One region of the Streptomyces sp. Tu6071 genome, then DNA from elsewhere that is predicted to be linked to it. Evidence: riboswitches for the same ligand, from Rfam matches in the RefSeq annotation. Region 1 holds a riboswitch; each other region holds the start of a gene.
What was found. Region 1 has a riboswitch for cobalamin ahead of STTU_RS27275 (FecCD family ABC transporter permease). Riboswitches for the same ligand answer to the same signal wherever they lie in the genome.

Region 1 (9,718 bases):
CTCGAAGAACCAGCCGATGCGGCTCCCGCCCGAGGGGGCCGCGTGCTGCATGACGAGGGCGACGCGCACGTCCTCGGGGGTCAGCCGCAGGCCCGTCTCCTCGTACGCCTCGCGCAGCACCGCCGTCCGCACGTCCTCGCCCTCCTCGACGTGCCCGGACGGCGCGTGCCACAGGCCGTCCGCGTAGCCGGTGTTCGCGCGGCGGGCGAGGAGGACCTCGTCGCCGCGCCGCAGGAAGAGGTGGACGTCGACGATCTCGCTGTGCCTGCGGGGTGGCGCGGGGCTCGCGACGACCGCGTACCGCTCGTCGCCGACCGGGCCGCCCCACAGGTCCGCGTCCCCGCTCAGCGGCTCGGTGTGGAGGCGTTCGGTGAGCGGGGCGAGGAGCGCGGTGACCTCGGCGAGCGGCAGGCCCGCTTCCTTCCAGCGGCCCTCGACCAGCACGAGCCGCCCGCCGGGGCGCAGGAGCGCGCACCAGCGGCGCAGCACGGCCGCCGGGTCCGCGAAGAGCCACAACAGGTGGCGGACGAGGACGACGTCGAAGGAGCGGGGTGCGAAGGGCGGGTGCGCGGCGTCGGCGCGGACGAGGCGGGTGCCGGTCCCGGCGAGCTTGGCGCGGGCCTCGGCGAGCATCGCGGCGGAGCGGTCGGAGGCGGTGACGCGGTGTCCGGCGCGGGCGGCGAGCAGGGCGAGGCTGCCGGTGCCGCAGCCGAGGTCGAGCACGTCGGCGGGGGCGGCGGGCAGCCAGGCCGTGAGGCGGCCCGCCCAGGCGTCCCGTACGGCGGGATCGCGCAGCCCGTGGTCCGCCTCGGTGTCGAACCCGGGCGCGACCGCGTCCCAGTCCGTCCCCGCGCCCCACCCGGTCCCAGCGCCGCCGCCCTCGCCCGGCGCAGCGCCGGAGCCCGGCACACCGCCGGAGCCCGGCGTCCCGCCGCCGCCCGGCGCCGTACCGCCACCGCCAGGCGCGGCGGCGCCAGCAGGCGCTTGGTCCCCGCTCCGATCCGCTCCGCCCCGGCCCGTCCGCGTCATGCGCGCCCCGCCTCTCGCCCGTACGTCCCGTGGCCCCGCGCCTCGCGCGACCGTGTGCCGCCGATCCTGGCAGCCGCCACTGACAACGTCCCCGCCCTCGCCCGCGACCAACGCCGATCCGCCGGGCGGGGCACGGTGCTCACCCGAGCGGCCCCGGCGGCGAGGTGACGAGCCGACAGGCGCACAAGGCTGGGAAGCGGGTACCCGACCCCGGTCAGCCCCGGCCCCCCGGGCCCGGCCCGTTCTCGTACGAGAGGCGCTTCCCGCATGGCTTCCGACACCCCGGCCGACGGCCGTCCGCTGCTCCTGGTCCTCTTCGGCTCCACCGGCGACCTGGCCAAGCGCAAGCTGTACCCGGCGCTCTTCCAGCTCCACGCGCGCGGCCTCACGTCGAAGGAGTACGCCGTGATCGGCTCCGGCCGGCACTCCCCCGGCACGGACGAGGACTTCCGGGAGATCGTCTCGGAGGCGGTGAAGGGGGCGCACGGCGGCGAGGCCCCGGCGGGTCTCGACGAGTTCACCGCGCGCTTCCGTTTCCAGTCCTCGTCGGCGGAGGACGGCGAGGACCTGGCCCGGGTCGTGCGCGAGACCCGCGAAGGGCTCGGCGCGGACACCCGTACCCTCCTGTACCTCTCGGTGCCGCCCGCGAGCATGTCGGGGATGCTCGGCATGATCGGCTCGACCGGGCTCAGCGACGACGCGGTGCTCGTGATGGAGAAGCCGTTCGGCGAGGACGTCGCGAGCGCGTGCGCGCTCAACAAGCGGCTCCACGAGATCGTCCCCGAGGAACGCGTCTTCCGCGTCGACCACTTCCTCGGCAAGGAGGCGGTGCGCAACCTCCTCGCGCTGCGGCTCGCGAACGGCTGGCTGGAGTCGGTGTGGAACCGCGAGCACCTCGCGTACGTGCAGATCGACGTGCCCGAGGAGATCGACATCGAGGGCCGGGCCTCCTTCATGGAGTCCACGGGGACCTTCCGCGACATGATCCCCACGCACCTCGGGCAGGTCCTCGGCATCGTCGCGCTCGACCTGCCCGAGCGGTACGGGGCGGACGAGCTGCGCGAGGCGCGGACCGCGCTCTTCCGGAAGCTGCGGCCCTTCTCGCCCGACGAGACGGTGTTCGGGCAGTACGAGGGCTACCGCGAGGAGGACGGCGTCGCGGCCGACTCGACCGCCGAGACCTTCGTGGCGCTGCGCGCCTGGATCGACGACCCGCGCTGGGAGGGCGTGCCGTTCCTGCTGCGCACGGGCAAGGCGATGGGCGTCTCGCGGCAGCAGGTGACGATCGGGCTGCGCGAGGCGTCCCGGGTCCCGGGGGCCGACTACGCGGCCTGCGACCGGCCCTCGGAGTGGGTCTTCGACCTCACCGACCCGCCGCGCTTCGGCGTCGAGGCGTACGGGAAGCGGCCCGGGACCGGCTTCCGGCTCGTCCGGGCGCCGCTCATGCTCGACGAGGGCACGGCCTTCCCCGACGACCCGCCGCTGACCGCGTACGCGCGGGTCTTCCTCGACGCGCTCGCGGGCGACCCGACGTGGTTCACGGGCGCGGAGGAGATCGAGCGGTTGTGGGAGGTGTGCGCGGACGTGCAGGGCGAGGGGGGCGTACCGCTGCCGTACGCGCGGGGCTCCTTCGGGCCCACGGCGGCGCTGGAGCTGGCGGGGAAGCGGGGGTGGCGGGTGCCGGAGAAGTGAGGCACGGGGGACGTAAGTGGCGTCCCGGCGGTTCGCCCCTGACGGGGGTTTGCTAGCCTGCACGGGCCTCTCGTGGGGGAAGCCGGTGGGAATCCGGCGCTGACCCGCAACGGTGTGCGTGGCCCACAGGGTGTCCTGGGGGCCGCGCGAGCCCGATCGCCCGCGGCAGGAGTACCGACCCCGTCGACCGCTCGCCGTGGACTGCGAGCAGGGACCGCCACGAAGCCCCTCCGGGCCCCACCGGCGCCCTGCGCGTTCCGCCGGTGGCCGCCCTCCCGGAGGATGCGCGCCCGTCATGTCCCTCACCACCGCGCCCCGAGCCGAGGGCACCCGCCGCATACCCGTGCCCCCGCTGCTCCTCGGGCTCGCGCTCGTGCTGCTCGCCTCGCTCGTGTGCGGGGTCGCGCTCGGTGCGACGGGGATCGGCTGGGGGCGGGTGCTGCGGCTGCTGTGGGCCGGGCTGAGCGGCGGGAGCGTCGGCGCGGACGACGCGGGGGCCTACACGATCGTGTGGGAGATCCGCTTCCCGCGCGTCGTGCTCGCGGCCGTGGTCGGCGCGGGGCTCGCCGCCGTCGGGGTCGCGGTGCAGGCGCTCGTACGGAACGCGCTCGCCGACCCCTTCGTGCTCGGCATCTCCTCGGGCGCCGCCGTGGGCGCCAACGCCGTCATCCTCTTCGGCGCGCTCGCGGGCCTCGGCGTGTGGGCGCTGTCCTTCTCGGCCTTCGTCTCCGCGCTCGCGGCGACCGCCCTCGTCTACGCGGTGGCCCGCTCCGCGCTCGGGCTCAGCCCGCTGCGGCTCGTCCTGACGGGGACCGCGCTCGCGTACGGCTTCCAGGCGGTCACGACGGTCATGGTCTTCGGCGCGGAGCGGGGCGAGGCGGCGCGCTCGGCGATGATGTGGCTGCTCGGGAGCCTCGGCGGGGCGACGTGGCCGAAGGTGCCGCTCGTCGCCGCGACGGTGCTCGCGGGTCTCGTGTGGCTCGGGGTGCGGGCGGGGGCGCTCGACGCGCTCGCGATGGGCGACGAGACGGCGGCGGCGCTCGGCGTGCCGCCCGACCGGCTGCGGCGCGAACTCTTCGTCGTGACGGCGGCGGTGACGGGGACCGTCGTCGCGGTGAGCGGGGCGATCGGTTTCGTCGGGCTCATGGTGCCGCACCTCGTACGGATGCTCGTCGGGGCCTCCCACGCGCGGGTCCTCGCGGTCGCGCCGCTCGCCGGGGCCGTGCTCCTCGTGTGGGCCGACCTGCTCTCGCGCCTGCTGCTCGCGCCCACCGAACTGCCCGTCGGGGTCGTCACGGCGGCGCTCGGGGTGCCCGCCTTCCTGCTGCTCATGCGGCGCGGCGGGCACGCGCTCGCGGGACGCTGAGCGCGGAGAGCCCGAGGCCGGCCCCGTACCCCGTATTCAAGACCGTCCGGAGGAAGTGACATGCGGCTCGACATCGAAGGCGTCTCGGTCGAAGCGGCGGGCGCGCGGCTCGTCGACGCGGTCGTGCTCGACGCGCCCGCCGGGGCCTTCGTGGGGCTCGTCGGGCCGAACGGGAGCGGCAAGTCGACGCTGCTGCGGTGCGTGTACCGGGCGCGGCGCCCCGACGCGGGGGTCGTACGGGTCGGGGGCGAGGACGTGCACCGCCTCGCGCCCCGGGCCGCCGCGCGGCTGCTCGCCGCACTGCCGCAGGAGACGGCCGCCGACTTCGACTTCACCGCCGCCGAGGTCGTCGCGATGGGGCGGCTCCCGCACCGCGAGCGCTCCGCCGCGCGCGACCGGGAGATCTGCGCGCGGGCGCTCGCGGACGCGGGCGTCGCGCACCTCGCCGCGCGCGGCTTCCAGTCGCTGTCGGGCGGTGAGAAGCAGCGCGTGCTCATCGCCCGCGCGCTCGCCCAGGAGCCGCGCGTCCTCGTCCTCGACGAGCCCACGAACCACCTCGACATCGCCCACCAGCTCGATGTCCTGCGCCGGGTCCGCGCGAGCGGCCCGACCGTGCTCGCCGCGCTGCACGACCTCAATCTCGCCGCCGCGCACTGCGACCTCCTGCACGTCCTGCACCGGGGGCGCGTCGTCGCCTCGGGCCCGCCCGACGAGGTGCTCTCCGCCGCGCTGCTCGCGGAGGTCTTCGGCGTACGGGCGCATCGCGTGCGCCACCCGGAGACGGGTGCGACCCAGTTCCTGTTCGACCCCCTGACTCCCTGAAGACCCCGGAGGGTTCTCCCGTGCGCAAGCTCCTCACCACCGCCTCGCTCGGCCTCGCCGCCGCCGTCACGCTGACCGGCTGCGGCGCGAAGGTCGAGCACGACGACGGGAAGGCCGCGAAGGCGGAGGCGGTGACCGTCACCAACTGCGGCGAGAAGGTCACGTACGACAAGCGGCCCGAGCGCGTCGTGACCAACGACATCGGCATCACCGAGCTGATGTTCGCGCTCGGTCTGGAGGACCGCATGGCCGGGTACGCCATGCCGGACGACAAGGGCTCGTTGACGGGCGTGCCGTACAAGGACGCGTACAACAAGGTGAAGTGGATATCGAAGGACCGCGTCACCAAGGAGAACGCGCTCGCCGCGCACGCCGACCTCGTCTTCGCGGGCTGGAACTACGGCTTCAACGAGAACGCGCTGACCCCCGACGAGCTGCACAAGGCCGGCATCGGCACGTACCTGCTCACCGAGTCCTGCCGCAACGCCCGCACCGGCACCTCGCGCGGCATCATGCCGCCGCTCGACGCGCTCTACACCGATCTGGACAACCTCGGGAAGATCTTCGGCGTCGAGGCGCGGGCCACGAAGCTGATCAGGGAGTACAAGGCGAAGGTCGCGGCCGTGCGCGCGAAGGCCCCCGCGAAGCGGCCCTCGGTCTTCCTCTACGACAGCGGCCAGGACCAGCCCTTCACCTCGGGCAGGTACGCGGCGCCCGAGCAGATCATCAGCGAGGCCGGGGGCGTCAACATCCTGCACGACCTCAAGGACTCGTGGACGACGGTCGGCTGGGAGACGGTCGTGAAGCGGAACCCGGACGTCATCGTCGTCAACGACTACGGGGCGACGAGCGCGAGGAAGAAGCGGGACTTCCTGCTGTCGTACCCGCCGCTGCGGAACGTGTCCGCGATCAAGAACAAGCGCGTGTACGTGCTGGACTACGCGGACCTGGTGGAGAGCCCGCGCAACCCCTCGGCGATCGAGCGGCTCGGCGGGTACCTGCGGGAGGTCGCCGACGCGGGGTGAGGGGTGCGGGGGACGTCCGCCCCGGGGCAGGCGTGCCGGGGCGTGCCGGGGGTGGCTCTCCGGTGCGCCTGCCCTCCCCGGCCTCACGGTGTCAGGACGATCTTGCCGCTCACCGTGCCCGACTCCGCGAGGCGCATCGCCTCGGCGGTCCTCGCGAGCGGGAAGGTCCCGGCGACGCGGGCGGTGATCTCGCCGCGTGCGAGCGCGGTGAGGACCGCCGTGAGGTCGGCGCGCAGGTGGGCGCGGAAGCGTGCCTTGTTCCGCGAGCCGGCCCAGATGTTGTAGAAACCGGCGCCGCGGCCGTTGGGCAGCACCTGCCACAGACCGAGGCGCGCGAAGAGCTTGATCACCGGCCAGTGCCGCGAGCCCGTGTCGTCCCGCGTCGACGCGGTCCCGTACGCGACGAGCGTGCCGCCGCGCGCGAGCAGCCGCCAGGAGTCGACGATCCCGGGCCCTCCGACGTGGTCGAAGACGGCCGCGACACCCTCGGGCGCCAGCTCCCGCACCCGCGCGGCCACTTCGCCGTCGTGGTAGTCGACCGGCGTGACGCCGAGCGCGCGCAGCGCCTCGTGGTGGCGGGCCGACGCGGTGCCGATGACCTCGACGCCCGCGGCGCGTGCGAGCTGGACGAGGACGGAGCCGACGCCGCCGCTCGCGCCGTGCACGAGGACGGTCTGCCCGGCGCGCACCTTGGCCTTGCGGTGGAGCATCTGCCAGGCGGTGATGCCGTTGACGACGACGGTCTCGGCCTCCTCGGCGCTCACGCCCTCGGGCACCGGTACGAGGTCGGCGGCGGCGACCCGTACGCGGCTCGCCCAGCCGCCCACCTTGAGCAGCGCGGCCACCCGCCGCCCCACGAGCCCCGGGTCGACGCCCGGCCCCGCCTCGTGGACGCGGCCCACGACGTCGTACCCCGGCACGAAGGGGAACGGCGGCTGGTCGAAGTACCGGCCGCGCCGCATCTGCTGCTCGGCGAAGGAGACCCCGCTCGCCTCCATCGCGAGCACCACCTCGCCCTCGCCGGGCACGGGCGCCTCCGCCTCCCGTACCTGGAGGCCCTCCGGCTCCACGACGCCCGGCAGGACGACCTCGACAAGACGTGCGCGCTCACTCATGACGCTCCCCGATCCATAGATGCTCTCGCTTTCGTGAGAAGTTGTAACTCATCCTTGGCGTGAGAGTCAATAACGGCAGTGATAGTCTCTAACGAAACGAGCCGAGGAGAGGAAGCGCGTGTGAGCGAGCCGAGGACGTCCCGCGAGCGGTACCGCGCCCAGGTGCGCGAGGACATCAAGCGCCACGCCTGGGAGCAGATAGCGACGGCGGGGGCGAGCGCGCTGTCGCTCAACGCGATCGCGAAGCGGATCGGCATGAGCGGCCCCGCCCTCTACCGGTACTTCGCCAGCCGCGACGACCTGATCACCGACCTCGTGAGGGACGCCTACCGCAGCCTCGCCGACGCCTTCCTGGCCCGCGCGGCCGAGGGCACCGACCTCCCCGGCCTCGCGGGGACCCTGCGCGCCTGGGCACTCGCCGACCCGCAGCGGTACTTCCTCGTCTACGGCACCCCGCTGCCCGGCTACCACGCGCCCGAGGACACGGCGCTCACGGCCTCGGAGATCATGACGGTGCTCCTCGACGTGTGCGCGGCACAGGACGGGCCGGACACCCAGCCCCCGGGCGTCGTGCCCCCGGCGGAGGGGTACTTCGCCGAGCACGGCGAGTGGACCAGGGGCCACCCCGCGAGCCCGGCCGCCCGCCTGCGCGCCCTCACCGTCTGGACCCGCCTGCACGGAGTCCTCTCGCTCGAACTCGCGGGCGGCTTCCACGGCATGGGCTTCGACCCGGCGGTGCTGTACGCGGCGGAGGTGGAGTCGCTGATGAAGTGACGGGGCGGGGAACGGGGGCGGCGGGATCACGGGGCGAGAAGGCGGCGGGCCACGGCCCCCGCCCGCTGTCGGCTCGTGGGAAGGCGGGCGGACCCTTACCGGCGTGGGCCTCTCAGGCCGCCAGCGTCCCCGGCACCACCGCTCCGGCGCCGAAGCGGCGCCGCGCGCGGTCGGCCGCCGCCTCCAGGCGGTGCGCCTTGTCGTCCTCGGGGTCCAGGCTGAGCTGGTGGGCCGCCCCGGCGGCGGGCCGCAGGCCCTCGGCGCGCAGCACGAGCCCCCGTACCCGGGCGCGTTGCAGGCCGAGCGCCTCGTGCAGGCCGTACGCGGCGGCGGTGAGCGCCCGGGTGTGGGCGGTGGGCTCGGGCAGGGCGCGGGAACGCACGGTGGTGGAGCGGTCGGCGTAGCGGACGGTGAGCTGGAGGCTCGCGCACACCTGTTCCTCGGCCCGCAGCCGGGCGCCGAGTTCCTCGGTGAGCGAGAGCAGGGCGCGGCGCCGGCGGTCGCGGTCGAGTTCGTCGCGGTCGAAGGCGCGGTGCGCGGAGAGGGCGCGGGAGAGCGCGTCGGGGGTGACGGGCGTGGGGTCGATACCGTGCGCGCGGGCGCGCAGTTCGCGTCCGGCGCGGGCGCCGAGGATGCGCTGGAGGGTGCCGAGCGGGGCGGCGGCGACGCGTCCGGCGGAGTCGAGTCCGTAGGAGCAGAGCGTACGGGCGGTGGCGGGGCCCACGCCCGGCAGCGCGATGACGGGCTTGCGGTCGAGGTACTCGGCGAGCCCGTCCTCGGTGACGGTGACGGTCGTGCCGAAGCGGGCCTCGCGCGCGGCCATGCGGGCGATGAGCGGGGTCGGGCCCACGCCGATCGCGCACACGACACCGTGCAGGGCGAGGGTCCGCACCCGTACGAGCGCGGCGAGTTCGGCGACGTCGCGCCCGAAGTAGCGGCGCGCGCCGCGCACGTCGGCGAGCGCGGTGTCGGGCGGGAGCGCCTGGACGAGCGGGGTGAGCCCTTCGGCGGTGGCGAGCAGCGCGGGCAGCAGGTCGGGCGCGTCGGGCTCGCGCGAGAGCCGGAAGCGCACGCAGAGGACACCGGCACCGGGACCGTCCCCCGACCCCCCGGCCACGCCTTCCGCGCCACCGGCCGCGTCCTCCCCGTGCAGGCCCGCGCCTCCGGTCGCGCCCTCCTGGTACGAACCCGCGCCACCGGTCGCGCCCTCTTCGTACGGGCCCGCGCCCTCCCCGTACCGCACCGGGCCGCTCATCCCGCGCTCCCCTGGCTCTGGTGCCACAGCTTCGCCCGCGCGATTCCGCGGCCCGTCGCCGCCGTGTCCGCGCCCGCCGGTTTGAGGTCGGCCCAGGGGTTGAGCTCGAAGCCGGTGGGGAGGGTGATGCGGCGGGCGGCCGAGGCGGGCTCGTGCGGCTGTTCCTCCAGCGGTTCGGCGAGCTTCGCCGAGACCGCTTCGAGGCCGCCCTCGGCGCGCAGGTCGAGGAGTTCGGCGAGGTTCCAGGCGACGGTGCCGACGACGCTGAGGCTGCGCGGCCCGCGCCGCTGCACGGTGCCGCGCACGAGGAGCAGCCAGGAGTGGAAGACGGTGTGGGCGCAGCGCTCGTGCGAGTCGTCGAAGAAGGCGAGGTCGACGAGTCCGGTGCCGTCGTCGAGGGTCGTGAAGACGACGCGTTTGCCGGAGCGGATGGGCGGGGTCTGGGTCGCGGCCTTGGCGCCGGCGACGAGGACGGTCGCGCCGTGCGGGGCCTCGCGCAGGCGGCGCGCGGAGACGACGCCGAGTTCGCACAGGAACTCCTGGTGGTCGCCCATGAGATGGCGGGACGCGTCCATGCCGAGGACACCGAGTTCGGCGCTGAGCCGTTCGGTCTCGTCGAGGTCGGGGAGCCCGGCGGGCG
Region 2 (9,718 bases), 6.0 Mb from region 1:
CGGCCCTTCGACCGCCCCGCCTACCAGGGCAAGTTCCGCACCCTCGCCGAGAACATCGTCACGCCCGAGGCGCAGGACCGCTTCCTCGGCGCGGCCGAGCACCTGGCCGAGCTGAGCGCGAGCGACCTCGACGGACTCTTCCCCGAGGTCGACACCGAGGCCGTCGCCGCCTACGACGCGAAGCTGCCGAAGGGCGTCTTCTGATGCCCGGGAGCCGCCCGACGCGCACCAGCATCCGCACCAAGCGGAAGGACCCGTCCTGATGCTGCACACCCGCACCACCCCGGCCCAGCGGCGCCGCGCCCTGCGCGAGCGGCTCGCGACGGGCCGCCTGCTCCAGATGCCGGGCGCGATCAACCCGCTCTCGGCGAAGCTCATCGAGGACACCGGCTTCGAGGCCGCGTACCTCTCGGGCGCGGTCCTCGCCGCCGACCTCGGGCTGCCGGACATCGGCCTGACGACGGTCACCGAGATCGCCGCGCGCGCCCAGCAGACGACGCGCGCCACCGATCTCCCGGTCCTCATCGACGCCGACACCGGCTTCGGCGAACCCATGAACGCCGCGCGCACCGTCCAGCTCCTGGAGGACGCCGGGCTCGCCGGGCTCCACCTGGAGGACCAGGTCAACCCCAAGCGCTGCGGGCACCTCGACGGCAAGTCCGTCGTCGAGCGCGACACCATGAGCCGCCGCGTCCGCGCCGCCGTCGACGCCCGCCGCGACCCGGACTTCCTCCTCATGGCCCGCACCGACGCGCGCGCCGTCGAGGGCCTGGACGCCGCGATCGACCGCGCCAAGGCGTACGTCGACGCGGGGGCCGACGCGATCTTCCCCGAGGCGCTCGCGAACGAGGCCGAGTTCGAGGCGTTCCGCAAGGCCGTGGACGTCCCCCTGCTCGCCAACATGACCGAGTTCGGCAAGGGCAAGCTGCTCACCGCGCGGGCCCTCGAAGACCTCGGCTACAACATCGCGCTCTACCCCGTGACGTTCCTGCGGCTCGCGATGGGCGCGGTCGAGGACGGACTGCGCACCGTCAAGGCGGAGGGCACGCAGGAGTCGCTGCTCCCGAGGATGCAGACGCGGTCGAGGCTGTACGAACTCCTCGACTACGAGGCGTACGCGTCCTTCGACTCGGCCGTCTTCGACTTCACGCTCCCGCCGGACGCCTGAGCCGCCCCCGGCCCACGTGGGCCGCGGTCCCGGGCGCCGGACACCCACCGGCGCCCGGCCCCCGGCCCCGTACCGACCCGTACGCACCCCGGCACCCGAACCCCTCCCGGAGGCACCACCCATGACCAGCACCCCGGAGATCCACCGCGGCCTCGCCGGCGTCTACGCCGACACCACCGAGGTCTCCACCGTCATCCAGGAGACCAACTCCCTCACCTACCGCGGCTACGCGGTGCAGGACCTCGCGGCGCACCACTCCTTCGAGGCCGTCTCCTACCTTCTGTGGCACGGCGAACTCCCCGACGAGAAGCAGCTCGCCGCGTTCGAGGCCGCCGAGCGCGCCCTGCGCCCGCTCAACCGCACCGAGTCCGAGCTGCTCGCCCGGCTGCCCGAGACGTGTCACCCGATGGACGTCCTGCGCACCGCCGTGAGCCTCTTCGGCGCCGAGGACCCGCGCGAGGACGACAACGGCGAGGAAGCGAACCTCGCGAAGTCGCTGTCCCTCTTCGCGAAGCTCCCCACCGTCGTCGCGGCCCACCAGCGCCGCCGCCGCGGTCTCGACCCGATCGCCCCGGACCCGCGGCTCGGCTACGCCGAGAACTTCTTCCACATGTGCTTCGGCGAGGTCCCGGACGAGGAGGTCGTGCGCTGCTTCGAGATCTCCCTCACGCTCTACGCCGAGCACAGCTTCAACGCCTCGACCTTCACCGCGCGCGTCATCACCTCGACGCTCTCCGACCTCTACAGCGCCGTCACCGGCGCGATCGGCGCGCTCAAGGGCCCCCTGCACGGCGGCGCCAACGAGGCCGTGATGGACATGCTCGACGAGGTGCGCGATCCGGCCGACGCCGCGCGCTGGCTCGACCAGGCGCTCGCCGAGAAGCGCAAGATCATGGGCTTCGGCCACCGCGTCTACAAGAACGGCGACTCGCGCGTCCCGATCATGCAGGGCGCGCTCGACCGGCTCGTGGCGCAGAGCGACAACCCCGAGGCCCCGCGGCTGGACAAGCTCCACGCGGCGCTGCGCGAGGCGATGTTCGAGCGCAAGCAGATCCACCCGAACCTGGACTACCCGGCCGGTCTCGCCTACCACCTCATGGGCTTCGACACCCCGGTCTTCACGCCCATCTTCGTGATGAGCCGCGTCACGGGGTGGACCGCGCACATCATCGAGCAGCTCTCGCACAACTCGCTGATCCGTCCGCTCGCCTCCTACGACGGTGTGGCGCAGCGCGAGGTGCCCAAGGGCTGAACGGTCGTCCGCCGGGCGGTGACGGGGAGGTCCCGCCCGGCGGGCAGGAGGCGGGGGCGCGGCGCCCTGACGCGCCGCGCCCCCGCCTCATCGGCTCACGCGTCCAGCTCGCCCCGCACCGTCCGGGCCGCCGCCACCAGGTGCTCCAGCGAGGCACGGGTCTCCGGCCACCCGCGCGTCTTCAGGCCGCAGTCCGGATTGACCCACAGCCGCTCCGGGGGGATCGCCTTGAGCCCCGTGCGCAGCAGCGCCGCGACCTCGTCCGCGCCGGGGACGCGCGGCGAGTGGATGTCGTACACGCCGGGACCGGCCTCGCGGGGGTACCCGTGCGCGGCGAGCTCGTGCGCGATCTGCATGTGCGAGCGCGCCGCCTCCAGGCTGATGACATCGGCGTCGAGGTCGTCGATCGCGTCCACGACGTCGCCGAACTCGGCGTAGCACATGTGCGTGTGCACCTGCGTGTGGGCATCGACGCCGCTCGTCGTGAGGCGGAACGCCTCGGTGGCCCAGGCGAGGTAGGCCGGGCGCGCGTCGGTGCGCAGCGGCAGCGTCTCGCGCAGCGCGGGCTCGTCGACCTGGATGACGCGCGTCCCGGCCGCCTCCAGGTCCCGCACCTCGTCCCTCAGCGCGAGCGCGACCTGCCGCGCCGTCTCGCCGAGCGGCTGGTCGTCCCGGACGAAGGACCACGCGAGCATCGTGACGGGCCCGGTCAGCATCCCCTTGACCGGCTTCGCGGTGAGCGACTGCGCGTAGGCCGTCCAGCGCACCGTCATCGGCGCCGGCCGCGAGACGTCGCCCGCGAGCACGGGCGGGCGCACGTACCGCGTCCCGTAGGACTGCACCCAGCCGTGCCGCGTGGCGAGGTACCCCGACAACCGCTCGGCGAAGTACTGCACCATGTCGTTGCGTTCGGGCTCGCCGTGCACGAGGACGTCGAGCCCGGCCTCCTCCTGGAAGGAGACCACCTGCCGGATCTCCTCCTCGATGCGCTTCTCGTACCCGGCCGTGTCGAGGCGCCCGGCGCGCAGGTCCGCGCGCGCGGCGCGGATCGCGCCGGTCTGCGGGAAGGACCCGATCGTCGTGGTGGGCAGCGGCGGCAGGGCGAGGTGCGCGCGCTGCGCGGCGGCGCGTTCCCGGTACGGGGCCGGGCGGCGCGCGTCGGCGTCGGTCACGGCGGCCGTGCGGGCCCGTACCGCCGGGTCGTGGGTGAGCGGGGACGCGGCGCGCGAGGCGAGCGCGGCGCGGTTGGCGGCGAGTGCGGCGGCGACCGCCTCCGTGCCGTGGGTCAGCGCCTTCGCGAGCGTCGCGAGTTCGGCGGTCTTCTGCCGGGCGAAGGCGAGCCAGCGCAGGACCTGCGGATCGATGTCCTTCTCGCGCGCGGCGTCGAGCGGGACGTGGAGCAGCGAGCAGGACGCGGAGACGTCGACGCGGTCCGCGAGACCGAGCAGCGTGCCGAGCGTCGCGAGGGCCCGCTCCAGGTCGCCGGTCCAGATGTTGCGCCCGTCGACGACCCCGGCGACGAGCCGCTTGCCCGGCAGGCCCCCGGCGGCGGCGAGCGCGTCGAGGTTCGCGGACGCCGCTCCGGTGAAGTCGAGCGCGAGCCCGTCCACGGGGGCCTTCGCGAGGACGGGCAGCGCCTCGCCGAGCCGGTCGAAGTAGCTCGCGACGAGGAGCTTCGGGCGGTCGGCACGGCCGCCGAGGTACGCGTAGGCCCGTTCGGCGGCGGCGAGTTCGGCGGGGGTGCGGTCCTGGACGAGCGCGGGCTCGTCGAGCTGGACCCACTCCGCGCCGGCCGCCCGCAGGTCGGCGAGGACTTCCTCGTACACGGGGAGCAGCCGGTCGAGCAGGCTCAGCGGCGCGAAACCGTCCTCGGTGCCGGGGGCGGCCTTGGCGAGCAGGAGGTAGGTGACCGGGCCGACGAGGACGGGCCGCGCGCGCAGCCCGAGGGCGAGCGCCTCGCGCAGCTCGCCGACCTGCTTCGCGGAGTCGGCGGTGAACCCGGTGTCCGGGCCCAGCTCGGGCACGAGGTAGTGGTAATTCGTGTCGAACCACTTCGTCATCTCCAGCGGCGCGACGTCCCGCGTGCCGCGTGCCATGGCGAAGTAGCCGTCGAGCGCGTCGGCCGCGACGGCGGCGCGGTGGCGCGCGGGGATCGCGCCGACCATGACGCTCGTGTCGAGCACGTGGTCGTAGAGGGAGAAGTCGCCGGTGGGGACTTCGTCGGCGCCGTCGGAGGCGAGCTGTCGCCAGGCGGCGGCGCGCAGTCCGCGTGCGGTGTCCTGGAGACGCGCGGCGTCGACGCGGCCCTGCCAATATCCCTCGACCGCCTTCTTCAGCTCCCTGTCGGGGCCCTGGCGGGGGTAGCCGTACACGGTGGCCCGTGCTGCCGCGGCTGCGGACTTCGGTGTCACGGAGATCTCCTTCGCGAGATGAATCCCTGAGATCCCGGGTGTCCACGGGGGCGCGAAGGAACGACGAAGGAGGCGGGACCGCTTGCGTCCGCCGCCTGTGCTCGCCGACCCGCCCACGAGGTCACCGGGATGTCCGGGCGCGCTGTCGGAGCGCGTCCGGGCGACTGGCAGGTCTTCGGACTCGCGGGCACGCCCTCCGGACGGAGGACACCTACTGGCCGTCGCTTCCCAGACCCGTACCCGGGCCCAGTGCGTATGACGGCGGTCGTTCCCGCTCACCGCTGCGGGGCAGTCCCGGATTCCCACCGGGTTCCCTCTTGCGACGCTCCCGCCTGGCGGACGGGGCGAACCAGTCGCTGCGGGCAGTGTAGGGGCTGCGGGGGAGAGGGCGGTGGGGGCGTTCGGGGAGTGGACCGGTCCGGGTGGTTCAGCCCCGCGCCGTGATCCCCGTGGTGTCGACCGGGTCGAGGATGCGGCGGCGGCGCAGCAGGACGCGGCTGACCGGGTCGGCCGGGTCGGGGTCGAGGCCCGGCCCGGGGAGCATGTCGATGTCGCCGGGCTCGGGAAGCGTCCCGCAGTGCGGGCACGTGCCCTGGAGGGCGAGCGGGGTGTCGCACTGCGCGTGCCGGAACTCGCGCAGCGGCCGGGTGCCGCCGAACTCGCCGCGTCCCCACACGCCGAGCCCGTACAGGACGAGCCACAGGCTCTCGCCGCGTGGCGTCAGCACGTACTCCTCGCGGGGCGGTGACTCCTGGTAGCGGCGCTTGACGAGGATGCCGTGCTCGGTGAGGGACTGGAGGCGGGCCGCGAGGACGGCGCGCGGCACGCCGAGGTGCGCGAGGAAGTCGTTGTAGCGGCGCACCCCGTAGAAGGCGTCGCGGACGATCAGGATCGTCCACCGCTCGCCGATGATCTCCAGCGCGCGGGCGACGGAGCACTCCTGCCGCGCGTAGTCCTTGCCGAGAGCCATGGGGCCCAGCGTACCCGTTTTGCGGTTCGGTGAACGAACCGACTGTGCTACGGTCGGCCCGTTCAAGGTTCAGTGAACGAACTTAAGGGGCCGCAAGGCGGGTTGAGTCCCGCTGCCGCGTGCCGGAGGCTGGGGAGGACGACATGGGGCGTGGTACGGACGGGCCGACGAGGACGGGGCCGGGGGCGGCGGTACGGGAACGGGAGCGGCGCCCCGCCGGGCCCGCGCGCGTGACGGGGCGCGGGGTGCTCCTGCTGACGACGGTCGCGACGGTCCTCGCGATGATGAACTACACGGGCCCCCTCGTGACGGTCCCCGCCACCGTCGCGGATCTCGGGACGGGCGTCTCGGCGCAGTCGTGGCTGCTCAATGGCACCCCGCTGGGGCTCGCCGCGGTGCTGCTCGTGGCGGGTTCGCTCGCGGACGACCTGGGGCGGCGGCGGATGTTCACGGTGGGCGTCCTGGCGCTCGGCGTGACGACGGGGCTCGGCGCGCTCGCGCCGTCCACGGTGCTGTTCACCGTGGCGCGCGTCGCGCAGGGCGCGGCGAGTGCGGCGGTCCTCACGAGCAGTCTCGGACTGATCGCCCACGCCTTCCCCGGCGGCGCGGCGCGGATCAAAGCCACGGGGATGTGGGGCGCGGGCGTGAGCGCGGGGATCGCGCTCGGGCCGCTGCTCTTCGGCGCCTTCGGGCCGCTCGCGACGGCCTCGTGGGCGGCGGGGCTGCGCGGCGCCGAGTGGCGGGCGGGGTACGTCGTCCTCGCCGTCCTGCTCCTGCTGCTCGCCGCGCTCCTGCCGGGGCGGCTGCCCGAGTGGCGCACGCCGCGCGAGGGGCGCGCGGACGTGGCGGGCGCCGTGGTGCTCGGCGCGGCGGCGGTCGCGCTGCTCGCGGGGCTCACGTGGGGCCGGGACGGCTGGGGCGCGGTACGGGTGTGGGTGGTGCTGGGCGCGGCACTCGTCCTCGCGGCGGTGTTCCTCGCCGTCGAGCGGCGCGCACCCGCGCCGCTCCTCGCGCCGGGTCTGCTGCGGCAGCGCCGCTTCCTGGGCGCGACGGCGGGCGGCCTGTTCACCGGGCTCGCGGTGCTCGGCTTCTTCAGCTACCTGCCGACCCTCATGCAACAGGCCCTCGGCCTCGGCCCGTTCACGGTCTCGCTGCTCAGCGCGGTGTGGGCGGGCACGGCGCTCCTCGTCGCCCTCCAGGCGCGCCGCCTCACGGGGCGGGTCACGGCGCCGCGCCAACTGGCCGCCGGTTTCCTCCTGTCGGCCCTCGGCGTCGCGACCCTGTGGAACGGCCTCGCGCCCGGCTCGACGTGGAAGGGCCTCGTCCTCGGCCTCGTCGTCGCGGGCGCCGGCAGCGGTCTCCTGAACGCGGCCCTGCCCCTCGTGGCGGTCGAGAGCGTCCCGCCGGAGCGCGCGGCGATGGGCTCGGGCGCCAACAACACGGCCCGCTACCTGGGCGCGTCGACCGGCGTGGCCCTCTCGGTCGCCGTCTCCACGACCGCCCACGCCGACACCCTGCGCGAGGCCCTGGCGGAGGGCGCGAACCGCGCGTCGCTGACGTCGATCGTGCTGTCCGTCGTGGGGGCGGGGGTGGTGCTGGCGCTGGGGAGGCGGGGAGCGACCCGGTGACCGGGGCGCTGAGGGAGCGTCCGGGAACGCGGGGGCGGGCCCGGGCCGCGCGCGCGGTGGTGACGCCTGTGCCGCGCATCTGATGGGGAAGCGCGCGCCGTGCACCTGGTGGTGACGCCTGTGCCGCGCATCTGGTGGTGAAGCGCGCGCCCTGGCGTCACCGCGCCCTCGGTACCACCACGGGAGCGCCGTCGCCGGGGGCGCGGAGGATGTCGGCGTCCAGGCCGTAGACCTCCTTGACGAGCGCTTCGTCGACGACGGCGGACGGTGCGCCCTCCGCCACGATGCGGCCGTCCTTCATCGCGATCAGCAGGTCCGCGCTGCGGGCCGCCGCCGAGAGGTCGTGCAGGACCATCACGACCGTGCGGCCCGCCGCCGCGACCTCGCGGACCAGGCGCAGCACGTCCACGACGTGGCCCGGGTCGAGTGCTGACGTCGGCTCGTCGAGCAGGACGAGCGGGGTGTCCTGGGCGAGGACCATCGCGAGCCAGCAGCGCTGGCGCTGGCCGCCCGAGAGCCGGTCGACGCGCTCCCCGGCGAGGTCCAGCGTCCCCGTCGCGGCGAGCGCGGCCCGTACCGCCTCCTCGTCGGCGCGCGACCACTGCCGCAGCAGGCCCTGGTGCGGGTGGCGGCCGTACCGTACGAGCCCGGCGACCGTCACCGCCTCGGGCGCGCGCGGCGACTGCGGGAGCAGCGCCACGAGGCGGGCCGCGCGGCGCCGGTCGAGCGCCCACAGGTCGGCCCCCGCCGCCCGGACCGTTCCGGCCTCGGCGGGGTGGAGGCGCGCGAGCGTGCGCAACAGGGTCGATTTGCCGCAGCCGTTGGGGCCGACGATCGCGGCGACCTTCCCGCAGGGCACGGTGAGGTCGACGTCCCGGACGACGGGGCGGCCCGGGTAGCTCGCGCGCAAGCCGCTGATCACGAGCCCGGCGGGGGACCCGGTGGTGGTGGTCATGGAAGCGGTCACGCCTTTCCGGAGGTGCGGCCCCGGTCCTGGCGGAGCAGGACCCAGAGCAGGAAGGGGCCGCCGAGCACGCTCGTGACGACCCCGGCGGGTATCTCCACCGGTGCCACGACCCGGCCGAGCGCGTCGGCCGCCGCCACGAGGAACGCGCCGGTCAGCGCCGCGCCCGTGACGGGTACACGGGTCGGCCCGGCGAGCCGCGCCGCGAGCACGGGGGCCGCGAGCGCGACGAAGCCGATCGGCCCGCCGATCCCGACCGCGACCCCCGCGAGCCCCACCGCCACACCGAGCGCGGCGGCGCGCACGCGGCGCGGGTCGGCGCCGAGGGCGGTCGCGGTGTCGTCGTCGAAGCGCAGCAACTGGAGCCGGTGGCCTGCCGCGAGGGCGAGCGGGAGCAGTACCGCGAGGATCACGAGGAGCGGACCGCCCACCGCCCAGTCGCGGCCGTTGAGGCTGCCCACGGTCCACAGGAACACGCCGCCCGCCGTCGCCTGGTTCTGGCGCGACATCACGAGGTCGCTCACCGCGCCGACGAACGTCGAGACGCCGATGCCCGTGACTAGCAGCCGGTACCCGGCGGCGCCCGCCCCGCCCGCGCAGAGCACGACGAGCACGGCGGTCGCCGCCGCGCCGAGTGGCCCGAGCCACCAGGCGCCGAGCATCCCGGTCGTCGATCCCGCGACCGAGGCCACCACGGCCGCCGTCGCGCCCTCGTTGACGCCGACGAGGTCGGGCGTGGCGAGCCGGTTGCCCGCGAGGGTCTGCGTGAGGCACCCCGCGACCCCGAGCGCCGCCCCGACGAGCAGCCCCACGACGATCCGGGGCAGCCGGAACTCCCGCACGACCAGGACGCCCGCCGCGTCCCCCGTCCCGAAGAGCCCCCGCAGGCTCTCCCCGGCGCTCATCCCGGTCGAGCTGGCGAGCACGGCGAGGCACACGACGCCGAGCAGGACCGGCGCGAGGCACAGCGCGAGGAGGACGGAGCGGCGGGGGAGGAGCCAGGAGAGCGCGCCGGTCCGGACGACCGTGCTGTCGGGCGGAGTGACGGAGGGGGAACTGCCGGGGGCGAGGGGGAAGGCGCCGGGGGTGTCCCGTTCCGGCGGAGCCGGTTCGTACGCGCTCATGCCGCCCCCGCCGTGGACAGGCGCGGCGAGCGCGCGATCCAGACGAGCAGCGGGCCGCCGACGAAGGCGAGGAGCACGCTCACCGGGGTCTCCCAGGGGCGGATCACCAGGCGGGCGAGGAGGTCGGCGAAGAGCAGCACGTTCACCGCGAAGAGGGCCGACAGGACGAGTTGCGCCGCGAGCCGGGGACCCGTCAGGGCG
Region 3 (9,718 bases), 6.0 Mb from region 1:
GAGCACGGGGACGCCCGGGGACAGGCCCAGTGCCGACGCGACCTGCTCGGGGGTGTACGCGATGGGTCCCGCGAAACGGTTCACCACCACGACGAAGGGCAGCGCCCGCTCCTCGAGCCGGTCCACGAGCGCGAAGCTCTCCGCGAGCCGCCCGGTGTCGACGAGGACGACCGCGCCGAGCGCGCCCGCGCACATGTCCTCGCACAGTGCCGCCGACCGTTCGAGCCCCGGAACACCGAAGAGGCACACGGTCAGATCCGGCCGCAGCACGAGCCGCCCGAAGTCGAGCGCGACCGCCCCCTCACCACCTCCCCGCTCCCCCGTGCCACCGGCAGGCTCGTACGCGCCACCCGTCGGCTCGTACGCGACGACGGGACCGTACGGCTGCGGCGACGCCGGTACGGGCCCCTCCCCGCCGAGCCCGTCGCCGTCCGGGGCACCGCCCTCCCCGACCGGACCCCCCACCCGCGCGCTCCCCCACGCGGAACCCGTCCCCCGCGCGGCACCGACGAACGACGTCTTCCCGGTGGCGGGCCCGCCCGAGACGACGATCTTGAGGATGAGGCGTTCCCCCGTCGCATACGATCGCCCGTCGCCCATCCGCCACTTCCCTCGCCACGACATCCCTGGCACCAGCTGTCCCGGCGCCGAAGCGCCCAGGATGACAAGTCCCGGGGCACAGGGCGTGAAGTGCGGGATTCTTTACCGGACGGGGTGGTTCGCGCCCGTATCGGACCGTTTCACACCGCATCAGGTCCACAAGCGAGGAAATCCACGATCACGTGAACCGACAACGCATCCGGTGCGACGACGTGGTGGGGCGAAAACACGGAAGCGGGCGCACGGGGACCGTTGCACGGCAGCCTTCGGAGCGGGCCTTCAGGACAGCACCAGATTCCACCGCCCCCCATGTCCCACGAGTGTCGTCACCGCCAAAGGGCGGACGTCGAGGCGCCAGTACACGGGGAGGGGGAGGCCGAGGGCGTGGACGAGGGCGGCACGGACCGTGTCCGGTTCGACGAACAAGGGGAGCGGGCCCGTCACGGTGCCCGCGAGGTGGTCCAGGTGGGTGCCGACCCGCCGCACGAGGGCGGTCAACGGTTCGCCGTCGACGCCGGGGCGCGCACTCGGGTCGGAGAGCCAGGCGCTGAGGGCGGCGGGTTCCGCCGCGGCCACCGCGTCGAGCGGACGGCCGCGCCAGCTTCCCGGGTCCTGCCCCGCGAGGGCGGGTGCGGCGAGTGCCCCGGGGTGGCCCAGGAGGGTGGCGGTCTCGTGACAGCGCGGCGAGGGCGCGCGGCGGGCCCGTGCCCTGACGTTCTCCTCCGTCGGCAGGACTCCGTTCGCCCGCAGCCGGTCCGCGGCGGCGCGCCCCCGCTCCGTCAGCGGCGTGCCGTCGTCGAAGGCCGCGGTACGGCTCGCCTCGCTCTCGGCGGCCGAGACAAGGATCACCCGGATCGTCATTCCGGCCCGCTTTCACCACTTGTCATGTCTCACGTCCGGCAGGCGCACTTGGCGTGCGGACGGGTGAGCGATATCGTCCCGATGACCTTACAAGCGACATGACGGAATCCGGTGAGAGCCCGGAACGGTCGCGCCACTGTATGCCGGGCCCGTACGCGGGCCCCGGTGAGTCAGACCCGTCATGCGCGTTCGAAGCTCCATCGACCGGGACGCGAGTTCCCCAGGAGGCTTGCCATGGCGCAGTCCGCCGCCCCGCCCGTTTCGGGCTCTTCTCCCGCTACCGAAACCCCCCTTCGCCTGCCGGTCCGCACGGTGCTGCCATGGGCGGTCTTCGTCGGCCTCCTCATGCTCATCGCGCTCTACTTCGTCGGCGCCGAGCAGGGCGCCACCTCTCTGTTCTCCGGCACGGGCGTCCACGAGTGGGTGCACGACGGCCGGCACCTGCTCGGTTTCCCCTGCCACTGACGGGCGGACTCCCACTCCCATGAACTCCGCCATCGTCAGGAAACTCCTCGTGCGCGGGATGCTCGCCGGTCTCGCCGCCGGGGTCCTCGCCTTCGTCGTCGCCTATCTGCTCGGGGAACCCCGGGTGGACTCGGCGATCGCTCTGGAGGAGGCGCACTCCCACGGGGGAGGCGGCCACGAGCACGAGGTCGAGGTCGTCAGCCGCGGCCTCCAGTCCACCGCCGGTCTCGCGACGGGTGTCCTCGCCTACGGGGTCGCCTTCGGCGGCATCGTCGCCCTCGCCTACTGCTTCGCGCTCGGCCGGGTGGGCCGTTTCAGCCCGCGCGCGACCGCCGCGTTCATGGCGGCGGGGGGCCTCTTCGCGGTCTACCTCGTTCCCTTCCTCAAGTACCCGGCGACCCCTCCGGCCGTCGGCAATCCCGACACGATCGGCAAACGCACGGCCCTGTACGGGCTGATGATGCTGCTGAGCGTGCTGCTCGCGATCGCCACCGTGATCATCGGCAAGCGACTCGCCCCGACGCTCGGCAACTGGTGGGCGACGGTCGTCGCGCTCGCGGGTTTCGCCGTCGTGATCGGTCTCGCCTACGCCTTCCTGCCGCCGGTCAACGAGGTCGGGCACGATTTCCCCGCCACGCTCCTGTGGCGGTTCCGCGTGGCCTCGATCGGTATTCAGCTCACGTTGTGGACCGGTTTCGGCCTGCTCTTCGGTGAGCTGGCCCAGCGGTTGCTCGCGCCCGCCGAGCGGCGCGTCAAGGTCGGCGCGGCGGCCTCGGCCGCGGTCTGAGCGAAGACCCGTACGACACGGGGGGAGGGCCTGATTCCCGGGCCCTCCCCCCGTTTTCGCGTCTGCCGCGGGCAGGATGGGAGGCATGAGCGAGAAGACCCAACAGTCGGTACGGGAGTTCTTCGGAGCGCGGGCGGCGGGATGGGAGGACAGGTTCCCCGGCGATCAGCCGCGCTACGACGCGGCCACGGGCGTCCTCGGGCTGCGGCCCGGTGACCGCGTGCTCGACGCGGGCTGCGGTACGGGCCGGGCACTCGCGCCGCTGCGGGAACGCGTCGGGCCCGGCGGCACCGTGCTCGGCGTGGACCTGACGCCGGAGATGGTGGCCGAAGCGGCGGCCAAAGACCGGGAGCGGTACGGGGCACTGGTCCTCGCGGACGTGGCGCGGCTGCCGCTGCGGGACGGGGCGTGCGACGCGGTGTTCGGGGCGGGGCTCGTCTCGCACCTGCCGGGCCCCGGGACCGGCCTGCGGGAGCTGGCGCGGGTGACACGGCCCGCCGGGCGGCTCGCGCTCTTCCACCCGCTCGGACGCGCGGCCCTCGCGGCGCGCCACGGAAGGGAATTGAGCGAGGACGACGTGCGCGCGAGGGCGCGACTCGCCCCGCTGCTCGCCGCCACGGGCTGGCAGCTCGTGTCGTACGTGGACGAGGACGCCCGCTTCCTCGCGGTGGCGGTACGGGAGCGTGAGCGTCCCACGGCCTGATCAACCGGAACGCCTCGTCATGACCGGTGGGCGGGGCGCCCGGCCCCGCCCCCCGGCTCGCGTGCCGCGTGAAGGCTTCGGGACGGGCTTGTGCCACCTCTCGACGCCGTGGTTACTCGCTGGTTAAGGTGCGCCAGCCCGCACGCGGCGGGCCCCGTCGCCCGCTTCCGCACGGGAGGGGGCGCACGGGAACCGATCGGGAGGCGGACGTGGGCGAACCGGAGGACGCGGGGGCCGGAACCGTGGCGACGGACCTGCCGGGGACGGGACAGGAGCCGGTGCGAACGGACGAGCCCGCGGCGGGTGAGGACAGGCCCGCCGGGGCCGAGGAGGACGCGCTGCTCGTCCTCACGGCCGCGCTGCTGACGCCGGCCCAGTTCCCCGGCGCCCTCGGCGACGACTTCCCGGAAGCGTGCGGCCGGCTGCGGCTGCCGCCCCTCCCCCACGGGTACGGGCTCATCCTCGGGCAGGACGGGGCGGGGGCGCGGTGGACGGTCGTGGTCGACGACGTCTCGCTCGTCGCCGTCGCGATCGCCTCGTGGGACTGCGGGATGGAGTACGAGCTGACGCCGGCGCCGCGCGCGATCGTGGCGACGCTGCCGGGCTGGCCCCTGGCGCTCGCGGTCGCCGCACCCGGCGTACCCGCACCGCACGACCCGGACCTCTCGGGGGACCCGGAGGCCCCCGAGATCCTGCGCCCGCCCTCCGTATCGGGCTGGGGCCCCGCCCAGCGGCGCCTGGGCGCCGACGAGATCTCGCGCCAGTGGAGCACGTGGCGCGCGGAGTTCACGGAAGGGGAGGAGAGCGGCGCGGAGGAGGAGGCCGCCGAGGGCGGGGAGCGGACAGGGAAGGGGACGACGGCCGGGGATCGTACGGAACCGGTGACGGAGAAAGGGGCCGGGACGGAGGGCGGGGCGCGGCCCGCCGACGGCAACGGCAACGGCAACGGCAACGGCAACGGCAACGGGGGCAGGGTGACGTCGATCCCGGAGAACGCGGGTGCTTTCGTGGCCCCGGGTTCGGAGCCCACCGCCGCGTCCGTGCGTGCCGCGCTCGCCGAAGCCCGCGCCTACCTAAACGCTCCTCCGCCTCCGGGGCGCATCCGCTCCGCCTTCGCGAGCGAGGAAGCGCGTCTGCTGCGGGTGGACGGGCCGGGCTGGTCGCTCGTGGCCCGCACGGACGACATGGCGTTCGTGCTCCTCGACGCGGTCCCGGGAGAGGTGATCCCCGTCGAACGCGGCCCCCGTCTCCCGGCCCTCCTGGCGGACCTCGACGCACTGGCGGCGCGTTCCTGAGAGGACGGGAGGGAGCGCGGCACGGCAGGGGAACGGGCGGGGGGGGCCGCAGCGATCAGGTGTGCCCCGCGCGGACGCCCGTCCGCCCGCACGGGGCACGTCGAACGTCAGCATTGGCTGTTCATCGCAGCTCGTACCTCGGTGAGGGTCGCGTCGGCCACCGCTCTGGCGCGCTCGTTCCCCTCGCGCAGCGTCCGGCGGAGGTGTGCGCGGTCCTGGGCGAGCTGGACGCGGCGGGACCGGATCGGGGCCAGGTACTCGTTGACGGCCTCCGTCACGGTCCGTTTGAGAGCGGCGGTTCCCGCCGGGCCGATGTCGTCGGCGACCTGTTGGGGGGTGCGGTCCTGGCAGAGGGCGGCCAGCAGAAGGAGCGAGGAGACTTCGGGACGACCGGCCGGGTCGTAGGTGATGTGGCGTCGGGAGTCGGTCCTCGCTCCCTTGATCAGCCTGGCCGTCTCGTCGGCGTCGGCCGCCAGGGCGATGGCGTTGCCGCCGCTCTTGCTCATCTTGGTTCCGTCCCCAGGAGCAGCGGGGCAGGCGAGAGCAGCGCCTCGGGCTCGGGGAAGATCGGTCCGTCCCCGCTGTAGCGGTCGTTGAAGCGGCGGGCGATGGTGCGGGTGATTTCCAGGTGGGGGAGCTGGTCCCGTCCCACCGACACCAGGTTGGCCGCGCCACCGGGGGCGTAATTCGCGCGGCGCGATGGCGTCGAGGTCGAGGCCGGGCGCGGTGAGCCGGTCTCGCCCGACTCGGGGCATGCTCGCCGGGGCCGGCCCTCCTCTCACCCCACGTCATACACCGTCACCCCGACCCCCCGTTGCGTCAGCCGCTCGCGTATCAACGGCTCCACCAGGTCCCATTGGCCCCCGGCCAGGCCGCAGCCGATGCGGGGCAAGTGGACCGTGGCGCCGAGGCGCAGGGCCTCGTCGATCGCCTCGTAGCGGACCGGGACGCCTGTGCCGCCGCGACGGGGTTCCGTGCTGGCCGATCATGTTGGCGACCCAGAAAAAGCGCTCGACATGGACCAGTTGGAGGGCGCCCAGGGCGAAGTCGTGGGACGCGCGTGCGCGGTGCCAGCCGCGGTACGCGCGTTACGGCTCGGGCCAGCGGCGGGAGAGGGCGAGGACGAAGCCCTTGCCCCAGCCGCCGCGGTCGTCGCAGACGTGCGCGATGACCCGCGGTCCCCGGCCGCGCGGGGCCGTCGCGTCCCCGCGTACGTACGTGATCTCCTCCGTCATGCGAGCACCGTATGCGGTGCCTCCGACAGTCGGCCTTCAGCGGCCCAGCTGTTTGCGGCTCGCCCTGCGCAGCCTGCGGCGCTGGCTCGGGTCGAGGGTGAGGTAGGCGGCGGCGGGGACGCCGAGGATGATCAGCAGGGCGGCCCACCAGGGCAGCCAGATGAGCAGGATGAGGCCGACGACGGCACCGCCGGCCGCCACCTTCGCTTGTGTGGACATGTCTCTCGTCTCCCCCGGTGATCGTCCGGCCGGGCAGCGGTGCGCCGCCCTGTCCCGGTCACCTGTCGTCAAGAACGGCTCTGCCGTTCCCACGGTTCCAGTGGAGACCCGATACGGCCACCGGGGCAACCCTGATCTTTCTCAGGGTTACCCACGGCCCGCCGTCGCAGAACCACCCGGAGCACCTTCCGCAGCACCGCCCGAACCGCCCCTCCCGGAGCCCCGCACACCGTCTCCCGGGGCCGCCGCCCCGCTCCCCCGCGCCCGTCCCGCGATTCGCTCCCGTAAACCTTTCGCCACCGTCGCGCCGAGGCACACCACCGGTCCCGCCTGCGGTCGAACGAGCGCCGGGAACACGGCCCCGGCCTTTCATTCGCTCCAGCGATTGGCAGGGCGGCCCGCGTCCGCGAGCGTGGGACACGTCGCAACCGGCGGGGCACGGGGCAGGACGCCGCGCCGGACCGGAGGGCACGCCCGTGCCCCCGGCTGTCGTCACCCAACGGGAGAACCCACATGCTCGGTACGAAGATGAAGCGCGCCCTCGCGATGGGCGGGGCGAGCCTCGCGCTCGCCGGGGCGGGCGTCATGGCCGCGAGCCCCGCCTTCGCCGCCACCACCGTCGTCGCCTGGACCCACGGCAACGTCCACGCCGGGCCCGCGAAGGGCGAGCGGGTGGTCAGCTACGTCAACGCCAACTACAGCTACACGGGTCTGTGCTGGCTGGAGGGCGACCTCGTCAACGACCACGGCATCAGCAACCGCAACTGGGTCCGCCTCCAGCTCAACAGCGGCGGGATCGGCTACGTCAGCGCCGTCTACCTGAAGGGCAACGACAAGGGCAACATGCCCAACCACTGCTGACCCCGGCCGCACGCGCGGTGGGCCCCGCCTCCCCTGGTCCGGGAGGCGGGGCCCACCGCCGTCGGGGTCGCGGGGCCGCGACCGACGGGTTCAGCCCTTGACGCCCAGCAGGTGGTCCGTCGCGAGCTGGTCGAGCGCCTCGAAGGCCATGCCGCGCTCGGCGGCGGCCTCCACGTCGAAGTCCTCGTACGCGCTCTTGTCGCCGAGCAGCGAGGCGAGACCGTCCTCGGCGGTGGGCAGGGCGAGCTGGTCGAGGCGCGCGGTCTTCAGCGCCTCCTGGACCTTCGGGTCCGCGCGGAAGGCGGCGGCGCGCTCCTTGAGGATGAGGTAGTTGCGCATGCAGCCCGCGGCCGAGGCCCACACGCCGTCGAAGTCCTCGGTCCGCGGCGGCTTGAAGTCGAAGTGGCGCGGGCCCTCGTACCCGGCGGTCTCCAGGAGGTCGACGAGCCAGAACGCGTTGCGCAGGTCGCCGGCGCCGAAGCGCAGGTCCTGGTCGTACTTGATGCCGTTCTGGCCGTTGAGGTCGAGGTGGAAGAGCTTGCCCGACCACAGCGCCTGCGCGATGCCGTGCGCGAAGTTCAGCCCGGCCATCTGCTCGTGGCCGGTCTCCGGGTTGACGCCGTACAGCTCCGGGCGCTCCAGGCGCTCGATGAAGGCGAGGGCGTGGCCGACGGTGGGGAGCAGGATGTCGCCGCGCGGCTCGTTGGGCTTGGGCTCGATGGCGAAGCGGAGGTCGTAGCCCTGCTCGATGACGTACTCGCCGAGGAGGTCGAACGCCTCCTTCATGCGGTCGAGCGCGAGGCGGATGTCCTTCGCGCCGCCGGACTCGGCGCCCTCCCGGCCGCCCCAGGCGACGTACGTCTCGGCGCCGAGTTCGGCGGCCAGGTCGATGTTGCGGATGACCTTGCGCAGTGCGTAGCGGCGCACGTCGCGGTCGTTCGAGGTGAAGCCGCCGTCCTTGAAGACGGGGTGCGTGAAGAGGTTCGTCGTCGCCATCGGGACGACGAGGCCGTGCGTGTCGAGCGCCTCGCGGAAGCGCTTGACGATGCGCTCGCGCTCGGCGTCGGTGGAGCCGAAGGGGATGAGGTCGTCGTCGTGGAAGGTGACCCCCCAGGCGCCGAGTTCGGCCAGGCGGCGCACGGATTCGACCGGGTCGAGCGCGGGGCGGGTGGCGTCCCCGAAGGGGTCCCGGCCCTGCCAGCCGACGGTCCACAGACCGAAGCTGAACTTGTCCTCGGGGGTGGGCTGGTAGTTCATGCGGCTCCCTCGCCATCGTGTCGTGCGTGCCGTGGCCTATTTCGTCATGGCGCTTAACAAATTAGACTCCCGAAGCCCGGCTGTGAAGAGCGGGTGCCGATTCGGCCCCGTCGGGCGGGTGTCTCGCGGTGCCGGAAGGAGTAGGACACGGTGGTGGGATCAGCTGGCGGGACGCCGTTCCGGGACGCGGGCGGCGGCGCGATGGGAGGACGAGGATGACAGCCGGGGAGCAGGCCGAAGGGCCGTACGTGGTCGGGATCGACACCTCGACGCAGTCCACGAAGGCGCTGGTGGTGGACGTGGCCACGGGGCGGGTCGTGGCGAGCGGGCAGGCCCCGCACACGGTCACGACGGGGGCGGGCCGCGAGTCGGACCCGCGGCAGTGGTGGGGCGCGCTGCTGAGCGCCCTGGAGCAGTGCGGGCCGCTCGCGCGGCAGGCGGCGGCCGTCTCGGTGGGCGGCCAGCAGCACGGGCTCGTGACGCTCGACGCGGCCGGGGAGCCCGTGCGGCCCGCGCTGCTGTGGAACGACGTGCGCTCGGCTCCGCAGGCCCGGGAGCTCGTCGAGCGGCAGGGCGGGCCCGCGTGGTGGGCGGAGCGGGCCGGGAGCGTGCCGGGGTCCTCGTTCACGGTCACGAAGTGGGCGTGGCTCGCGGAGCACGAGCCGGAGGCGGCGAAGGCAGTGGCGGCGGTACGGCTGCCGCACGACTACCTCACCGAGCGGCTGACCGGCGAGGGCACAACGGACCGGGGCGACGTCTCGGGCACGGGCTGGTGGGCGGCGGGCCCGGAGACGTACGACGAGGAGATCCTGGGCCTCGTGGGTCTCGACGCGGCGAAGCTGCCGCGCGTCGTGGGCCCCGGCGAGGTCGCGGGGACGGTACGGGGCGACACGCTGCCCTTCGCGCGCGGCACCCTCGTCGCCGCGGGGACCGGGGACAACGCCGCAGCCGCGCTCGGGCTCGGGCTGCGCCCCGGGACGCCGGTGCTGAGCCTCGGCACCTCGGGCACGGTGTACGCGGTATCGCCGCGCCGCCCCGCCGACCCGAGCGGTACGGTCGCGGGCTTCGCCGCCGCGCACGGCGACTGGCTGCCGCTCGCCTGCACGCTCAACTGCACGCTCGCCGTGGACCGGGTCGCCGCCCTCCTCGGCCTCGACCGCGAGGCCGTCGAGCCCGGCGGGGCGCTGAGCTTCCTGCCGTACCTCGACGGGGAGCGCACCCCGAACCTGCCGGGCGCCTCCGGGCTCCTCACCGGGCTGCGCCACGACACGAGCGGCGGCCAGCTGCTCCAGGCCGCGTACGACGGGGCCGTGTACTCGCTCCTCGACGCGCTCGGCCTCGTGCTCGACGGCGAGGGGGACGAGAACGAGCCGCTGCTGCTCATCGGCGGCGGGGCGCGCGGGCGGGCCTGGCAGGAGACCGTCCTGCGGCTCTC

Region 2: another riboswitch for cobalamin. It lies ahead of metE (5-methyltetrahydropteroyltriglutamate--homocysteine S-methyltransferase); the one in region 1 lies ahead of STTU_RS27275 (FecCD family ABC transporter permease).
Region 3: another riboswitch for cobalamin. It lies ahead of STTU_RS01630 (CbtB domain-containing protein); the one in region 1 lies ahead of STTU_RS27275 (FecCD family ABC transporter permease).

What each region holds. Positions count from the first base shown of each region.
Region 1 covers NZ_CM001165.1:6,443,493-6,453,210, reverse strand. Annotated here, with positions in the region: gene STTU_RS27285 (methyltransferase domain-containing protein) at 1-1,140, opposite strand, end outside; gene STTU_RS27280 (glucose-6-phosphate dehydrogenase) at 1,297-2,721, shown strand; cobalamin riboswitch at 2,768-2,900, shown strand; gene STTU_RS27275 (FecCD family ABC transporter permease) at 3,017-4,087, shown strand; gene STTU_RS27270 (ABC transporter ATP-binding protein) at 4,148-4,909, shown strand; gene STTU_RS27265 (ABC transporter substrate-binding protein) at 4,930-5,934, shown strand; gene STTU_RS27260 (medium chain dehydrogenase/reductase family protein) at 6,018-7,049, opposite strand; gene STTU_RS27255 (TetR/AcrR family transcriptional regulator) at 7,170-7,823, shown strand; gene STTU_RS27250 (DNA polymerase Y family protein) at 7,936-9,066, opposite strand; gene STTU_RS27245 (DNA polymerase III subunit alpha) at 9,075-9,718, opposite strand, start outside.
Region 2 covers NZ_CM001165.1:491,370-501,087, reverse strand. Annotated here, with positions in the region: gene STTU_RS02015 (MmgE/PrpD family protein) at 1-204, shown strand, start outside; gene prpB (methylisocitrate lyase) at 263-1,168, shown strand; gene STTU_RS02005 (bifunctional 2-methylcitrate synthase/citrate synthase) at 1,290-2,420, shown strand; gene metE (5-methyltetrahydropteroyltriglutamate--homocysteine S-methyltransferase) at 2,516-4,831, opposite strand; cobalamin riboswitch at 4,995-5,185, opposite strand; gene STTU_RS01995 (winged helix-turn-helix transcriptional regulator) at 5,259-5,801, opposite strand; gene STTU_RS01990 (MFS transporter) at 5,945-7,429, shown strand; gene STTU_RS01985 (ABC transporter ATP-binding protein) at 7,587-8,384, opposite strand; gene STTU_RS01980 (FecCD family ABC transporter permease) at 8,393-9,517, opposite strand; gene STTU_RS01975 (FecCD family ABC transporter permease) at 9,514-9,718, opposite strand, start outside.
Region 3 covers NZ_CM001165.1:402,186-411,903, forward strand. Annotated here, with positions in the region: gene STTU_RS01620 (GTP-binding protein) at 1-600, opposite strand, end outside; gene STTU_RS01625 (histidine phosphatase family protein) at 880-1,461, opposite strand; cobalamin riboswitch at 1,527-1,660, shown strand; gene STTU_RS01630 (CbtB domain-containing protein) at 1,696-1,926, shown strand; gene STTU_RS01635 (CbtA family protein) at 1,946-2,713, shown strand; gene STTU_RS01640 (class I SAM-dependent methyltransferase) at 2,799-3,416, shown strand; gene STTU_RS01645 (hypothetical protein) at 3,626-4,711, shown strand; partial or broken gene STTU_RS01650 (tryptophan--tRNA ligase) at 4,819-5,378, opposite strand; partial or broken gene STTU_RS01655 (Appr-1-p processing protein) at 5,490-5,946, opposite strand; gene STTU_RS01660 (hypothetical protein) at 5,983-6,165, opposite strand; gene STTU_RS01665 (SH3 domain-containing protein) at 6,679-7,026, shown strand; gene xylA (xylose isomerase) at 7,117-8,283, opposite strand; gene xylB (xylulokinase) at 8,499-9,718, shown strand, end outside.